One region of the Salinicola sp. LHM genome, then DNA from elsewhere that is predicted to be linked to it. Evidence: predicted binding sites of a transcription regulator. Region 1 holds the regulator's gene; the other holds the start of a gene.

Region 1 (3,407 bases):
GGCGCCGAGTTGGCGCCACCGTCCTGCTGGCGATCGCCGCCGCGGCGTTTGCCGGCTGCGCCTCCCAGTCGACGCCGACCAACCGGTATACCTTGCCGAAGGCCGACAGTCCGCAGCAGGCGAGCGAACCTTCTCCGCAAGCGGCCACGCTGGCGGTCGGTCCTGTCGAGGTGGCCAGCTACCTCGACCAGGAAGGGATCGTCATGCAGACCAGCGATATCGAACTCAACGCGGCCAACCAGAACCTGTGGGCCGAGTCGCTGGGGCAGCAATTGACACGCCGTCTGCGGCAATCGCTGGCAGCGGATTTGCCGAATGTCGTGGTGCTGAATACCAGTCGCAGCGAAGCGGGCGCGCAACGACTGACGCTCAGTGTCGACCAGTTCCAGGGTCGTTATGACGGCCAGGCCGTGGCATCGGGGGAATGGCAGCTCCACGAGGGCAACGACCTGGTGGCACAGCGCCACTTCGCGGTCACGCAACCCTTGAGCGACGACGGCTATCCTGCCCTGGTGCGCACTCTCGGTGCCGTGTGGGACGACGTGGCGCGTCAGATCGCCGACGATATCCGCGCTGTCTCGACAACGTCGCCCGTCGCCGATTGAGCAACGCCAACGTCAAAGCGCCTATCGAACCTGCATGGCAACGTAGTCAGACATGTAGTCAGACAACGTCTGCCATGCCGGGCTCGATAGACGCTCGGGAGCCGCCGGGTGTTTCTGGCGTGGGCAGAGAGCCCGATCTCGATCGGGAGCCCAGAGGATGAGTGATTCAGGCGATCAGTGATTCAGACGGCTGCGCAGACGCGCTACCGCCTGGCTGTGCAACTGACAGACGCGGGATTCGCTGACGCCGAGCACGGCACCGATTTCCTTCAGATTGAGCTCTTCCTGGTAATAGAGCCCAAGCAACAGCTTTTCCCGCTCCGGCAAGGCATCGATCGCCGCCATCACGTTGGTACGGTTGTCCGCATCGAGCAGTGCCTCCAGCGGCGATGGCAGACTGCCTTCCGCAACCGTGGCGACGCCATTTTCGGTGTCGCTCTCGTCGTACGTCAGCAGAAAGCCATTGTTGGCATCGATCAGCAATTGATGGTAGTCGTCCCGGGATATGCCCATCTCCTGGGCGATCTCGCGTTCGTCCGGCGCCCGCCCCAACTGCTGCTCCAGCCGGCGCACGGCCTGATCCAGTGCCCGGGCGTTTCGCCGCACGCTGCGCGGCATCCAGTCACGACTACGCAGCTCATCGATCATCGCGCCGCGAATGCGCTGGTTGGCATAAGTCGAAAAGCTCGCGCCGTGCGAATTGTCGTAGCGCCCCATGGCGTCCAGTAGGCCGAGCATACCGGCCTGAACGAGATCATCGAGTTCCACGCTGGCGGGTAGGCGCACCTGAAGGGAGAGCGCGTGGCGTCTCACCATCGGCATGTACTGCTCAATCAATGCGTGCTGATCGATTTTGCCCTGTGCGGTATACATCGAATGGCCTCGTGCAAAACACCTTACGGTCATGGGACGCATGACCTATATCCCATTATGCCGCGCGGCCGCCGAGCCAAGACGGCAAACTGCCAGTTTTCCAGCGGCTATTTCGGCTGTTTGTCAGCGTCACTGACGGTAGTCGACGATCAGCTGGCCGCTGGAGATTACCCGGTTGCCATTGGCATGCTCTCCCGGTGGCAACAGGAAGCGCAGCCGGAATGGAAGGGACGCGGCCCGCCCCGCAAAGCGCTGCGTTTCCCCCCGCGCTCGAACCAGCGGTAGACAGAGCTGTCCATGGCAGAGCCAGGTCTTCAATGTCGGCGCTGGCGTATCGGTCTGGAAAACCCAGCGAACGTTCGTGATCTCGCCCTGTTCCGCTGACGGCGGCAGCGTGATCGGCGCACTTTCCAGGGGGCGCTCCGACACGACGATCGTCTGGCGCGGCAGCTGGCCTACCCAAGTGCTCTGGGCCGCCGAAGCCGGCGCGATCGCCCCCATGAAGACCATCACCCCGGTGGCGATCGCACCGACTAGCATGCAGGTGGCCTTTGAGCGCGCGCTCGGCGCCAGGGAAAACGCTCTTGATAAAGACGACGCCCTCGGCATCGCCGACAAGGCTCCCGTTCTCACCGACCGAAGATCGGCAGTCATGACGATGCCCCGATGGTCGTGGTAACACGCAAGGTGCGATCGTCGGGAATCTCAGCCTGGGAAAGCACGACCAGAGACTTGATCTGGCGGCGCAGGAAACGCGCCAGCAGCGCCCGCAGGCCGTGTTGAACGACCAATACGGTCGGCTCGTCCCGGCTCTGCTGCCGCTCCACCGCGGCGGCGGTCTGCTGCATCAGCGTTTCGGCCAGCCCCGGTTCGAGCGCGCCGCCGTTGTTGAGCGCTTGCGCCAGGACCTGCTCCAGGCGGGGCTCCAGCCCCATCACATGCATCGACTCTCGTCCCGGGAACCACTGTTGGGTGATTGCCCGGCCCAGCGCAACACGCACCAGCGCGGTCAACTCGTTGGCATCCGACTGCTGCGGCGCGTACTCCGCCAGCACGTCGAGAATCGTGTGCATGTCGCGGATCGGGACGTCTTCGGCAAGCAGGTTCTGCAGGATGCGTTGCAACGTCGTCAGCGCCAGCAGCTTGGGCACGACGTCTTCCACCAGCGATTTCTGCTGCTCCGCGACCTTGTCCAGCAGCTGCTGAACCTCGGCGCGTCCCAGCATGTCGCCGGCGTTTTCATGCAGCAGATGATTGAGATGCGTGGCGATCACGGTACTCGCGTCCACCACGGTATAGCCGTAGATCTGGGCTCGTTCCCGTTGCGCCGTATCGATCCAGTAGGCGGTCAGGCCAAATGCAGGATCCTGGGTGCGGGTGCCATCCAGCGTTCCGGAAACCTGGCCCGGGTCGATTGCCAGCCATTTGCCCGGGAATGCCTCTGCGCGACCGACTTCCACGCCTTTCAGGGTGATCACGTAGGTGTTGGGGCTGAGTTCGAGATTGTCGCGAATATGGACGACCGACGGCAGGAATCCGACATCCTGGGCGAACTTCTTGCGCACACTCTTGATGCGTCCCAGCAGCTCTCCCTGCTGGCGCTGGTCTACCAGCGGGATCAGGCGGTGCCCCACTTCCAGTCCCAGGGTATCGACCAGTTGCACGTCGTCCCAGCTCGCCTCCGGCGTTTCCTGTACCGCTGGGGGTGCCTTTTCTTCCACCGCGCGCACGGCCTTGACCTGCTCGCGCCGGGACATCCACCAGCCCAGCGATCCCAGGATCACGGCAAACAGCAGAAAGACGACGTTCGGCATGCCGGGGATCAGACCGAGCAACCCCATGACGCCAGCCGCGAGGAACATGACCCGCGGGTTATTGAAAAGCTGACTCAACAGCTGCTGACCGACGTCCTGGTCGGTATTGACGCGA
Region 2 (3,407 bases), 260 kb from region 1:
GCGTCGTCAGACAGCCGGAAATCGAATCCATTCGTATGAAGCCTGAAGTGAAGCGAGTCTTCCGTTCAATAGCGACGGCAGGGCGGGAAATTGTAGCTCACTCTCGATACGCATAACCAATTAGATATCATTCATTTAGAGCACACTTATTCACCACTATTTGCTGCGGGGATCTCGGGTTTCGTGCTCCTCGGATAACGTCCCTCAGACTCCATAACGGCGATGGTTCTAATCGGGGCGTTTTCTCCTTGCAAAGCGGGATGGAGATGACGTAAATAACGGGACCGGCAACCGATAAAAGAAACGCCAACTTTGCGATGCCGGAAGGTCGATATTACGCTAAGTCATTAACGAGCCGGGAGTTAAATAAATACTGGTAATCCCTGCGCTTTAAAAAACCTCTCGCTAAGACTTGAAAGTTTTTAAATATCCGCAATAATGCACACGCTTAAACCTACCCGCAACGGACCAACGAATGTCTCTACTTAGCGATTACGTCAAGAAAGAACAGCTCCTGAAGCAGCTTGAAGAAGAGCTGAAGCGAATGGAGGGTGATCAACGTCTGAAGTCCGAGCTCGAGTTCAAGGAGAAACTCGAAGCTCTGATGGCGGAGTATGGCAAGACGACGCGTGACGTCATTGAATTGTTGAACCCGAAAGCTGACAACGCTCAGCCCGCTGCTGCGCAGACCGGATCGGCCGGTAGCCGCCGCAAGCGCAAGCTCAAGATTTACAAGAACCCCAACACCGGGGAAGTCGTCGAGACACGTGGCGGCAATCACAAGACCTTGAAGGCTTGGAAAGACGAACACGGCAGCGATACCGTCGAGTCCTGGGTCGTCAGGACGGAAGACTAAGCGCCTTTTCCTTTTTTCATGCGCTTGGGCGCTTTTTCATGCGCTTGGTCAAAACAAAACCCTCCGCCGAGATACAACGGCGGAGGGTTTCGTATTTAGCGGCTCTCGAACCTCAAGCGAACCTCAAGCCTTGGAGCTGATGCCGCCGAAGCCGTTGTGGCGCGACTCGCCCTTGGGGCCGTAGACGCTGCCCCCGATGGCACGATTCAGAAAATCGATGGCCTGTTGATTGTGCTCCAGCCGTGTGGAGATGATGTGGCCATTGAGGCGATTGGTCCGACGGACCCGCTCTGCCAGTTCTCGAATCCGCTGCCAGGTTTCCTGCCTGTCCAGTGACTGGGCAAACTGCTCCGCACCGCGGCTCCCCATGCCGAATCCTTGCGATTGCTGATGCTCTCGCCGGAGACTCTCGATTTGATCGAGGTCATTCAACTGCTGTTGCTTCAGCGCTGCCAGCTCACCGAGACGTTCCCCGTCGGCCCTGCCAGCGCCGAGACAGCCGGCCTCCGCATCGAGTGTTTCCACGAGCCTTTCCAACAAGGCATGTTGTTCGGCAATCAATTCAGCTGGCGTCATGCAGAATTCCTGGCACTGGGCCTGAAGTCAGGGATTATTGCTCACCCAGCATATGACGAACGCTCTGGATCAGACCGTCGGCAATCTTGCTGGTATCGAGTTCGAGCCGGCCTTCGGAGATCGCCTGGCGGATATCGTTGACACGGGCAGTGTCGATGTCTCCGCTCTCGTCGCCCCGCGGGATCTGGCTCAGCGTCGTCCTGGAACCGGCCGTCGTCTTGGCGGCTCCCAGCGACTCCGCGCTTTTGCGCTGCTCGGCGGCCTCGTTCTGGGTCGGGCGAGTCAGCGGTTGCGTTTGATCGATTTTCAAGGTCATTACCTCATGGCTGGATGCACAATCACGTACTTGCTTACGTTATCGGCAAGGCCAGCGGAAGCTGAACGAAATTCGAACAGAGATTTGTTAAAAAAATTATCTGGACGGCTCACAGGTCGACGCGCAGCCGATCCTGTCCCGTCACTCTTCCCTGTAGAATCTGATCATCCTCCGTCTTGAGGCGAATGGTGCTGCCTAATTCACCGTTATCCAGCGCCTCGACGCTGCGACTGATGCGAAACCCCTGGCCCACGGCGGTCAGTACGACCGTATCACCGCGTTTCACCATCCACGGCTTTCTGATCATGTTGTCGGTCAGCGTCGCTCCGGTCGGGATGCGTCGCGTGGCAACCCTGCCGACCGCCTGGTCGAGATCATCGAGGTAGCCGCGGCGCAGGCGGGAAATATCCGCCTCCTGCCAATCCAGCATCGTCGCATCGATCCGTTGACCGGGATCAATCGGCTGGAGTGCGACCAGGTGGCGAACTATCGCCGAAACCGTGGCCTGCAGATAGCGCGTCCGGCTGCCGTCGCTGTCGCAATGAACACCTACCGTAACCCGGCCCTGAGGCACTCCGGGGCGAGGCAGGAAGGGTTGCGGTGTCGCGCAGTCGCCGAGATCGACGTCGCTTTCCCGAATATCGATCGTCACCTGGTCGCCGAGAGAGGCAGTGCGCTCCTTCAGGAACTGACGCACGCTGGCGACGACGGCGTCGGAGGGTTCATCCGCCGATGCCGCGCGGGCGATCGAGGGAAGCGGCAGCAACGATAGCGCGAAAAGCAGCGCCATCAGCGTGACGGCGCCGGCTCGGAACACGAGCTGGCGGGACGGTCGATGTTTCAACCGGTTTCGCGGAAACGCTTCAGTCGGGTCGGCACGCATGTCACGGAGCTCGGGCTGTTCGCGGGTCTCGGCGGGGCGGTTCTGGAAATCCGAACCAGATCATGGATCCGGGCCGGGGCGTCCCGACATGGCAAGCCGGTGGACGCAATCCCCCACATTGGAAAACGATTGTAGGCGTGCTCGCCATCGAGCATTGATGAAAATGGCGCGCAATTGACGGTCTGTTTACGGGTTTGAATCGCGCCGCCCGCCGCTATTCTCCATCCTGTCAATTTTCCAGCGAACGCCATCCGAGGTGCACGGCATGTTCGACAAGTTGGATAACGCGCTGCGCTTCCAGCAGGAGGCCATCAATCTGCGCGCAGAACGTCAGCAGGTGCTGGCCAACAATATCGCCAATGCCGATACGCCCAACTTCAAGGCGCGGGATTTCGATTTCCGCGCAGAGTTGGATCGGGTCATGGAGCAGGGGCGCAGCGAGGGCTCCGGCGGGCTGTCGCTGGCTCGGACATCCGCTCGACACATTCCGGGGCAGGCGTCAGGCGGGTCGGGTGTTCAGGACCTGCTCTACCGCATTCCCGATCAGCCGAGCCTCGATGGCAATACGGTCGATATGGATCGGGAGCGCTCGGCCTTTGCCGACAACTCGCTCCGCTATCAGGCGGACGTCACTTTCGTCAGCCGCAAGATCCAGGGGCTGAAGAAAGCCATGCAGCCGGAGTAACACGATGTCCATGTTCAGTGTATTCGATATTTCCGGTTCGGCGCTGTCGGCCAATTCGCAGCGCATGAACGTTACCGCGAGCAACCTCGCC

The links. The regulator FliA, encoded in region 1, starts transcription of late flagellar genes. The targets are predictions, from matches to a motif close to CTAAAGTTNNNNNNNNNNCNGCCGATA.
Region 2: flgM (flagellar biosynthesis anti-sigma factor FlgM) is a predicted target of FliA. The motif match lies at 1,789-1,815, and genes of this name have one in related genera.

Annotation. Positions count from the first base shown of each region.
Region 1 is NZ_CP140261.1:1,997,906-2,001,312, reverse strand. Features, by position in the region: gene R5R73_RS09260 (PqiC family protein) at 1-605, shown strand, start outside; gene R5R73_RS09255 (RNA polymerase sigma factor FliA) at 780-1,478, opposite strand; gene R5R73_RS09250 (flagellar protein FlhE) at 1,608-2,018, opposite strand; gene flhA (flagellar biosynthesis protein FlhA) at 2,129-3,407, opposite strand, start outside.
Region 2 is NZ_CP140261.1:2,254,912-2,258,318, reverse strand. Features, by position in the region: gene R5R73_RS10510 (histone-like nucleoid-structuring protein, MvaT/MvaU family) at 476-856, shown strand; gene R5R73_RS10505 (flagella synthesis protein FlgN) at 980-1,432, opposite strand; gene flgM (flagellar biosynthesis anti-sigma factor FlgM) at 1,467-1,742, opposite strand; gene flgA (flagellar basal body P-ring formation chaperone FlgA) at 1,858-2,592, opposite strand; gene flgB (flagellar basal body rod protein FlgB) at 2,897-3,316, shown strand; gene flgC (flagellar basal body rod protein FlgC) at 3,321-3,407, shown strand, end outside.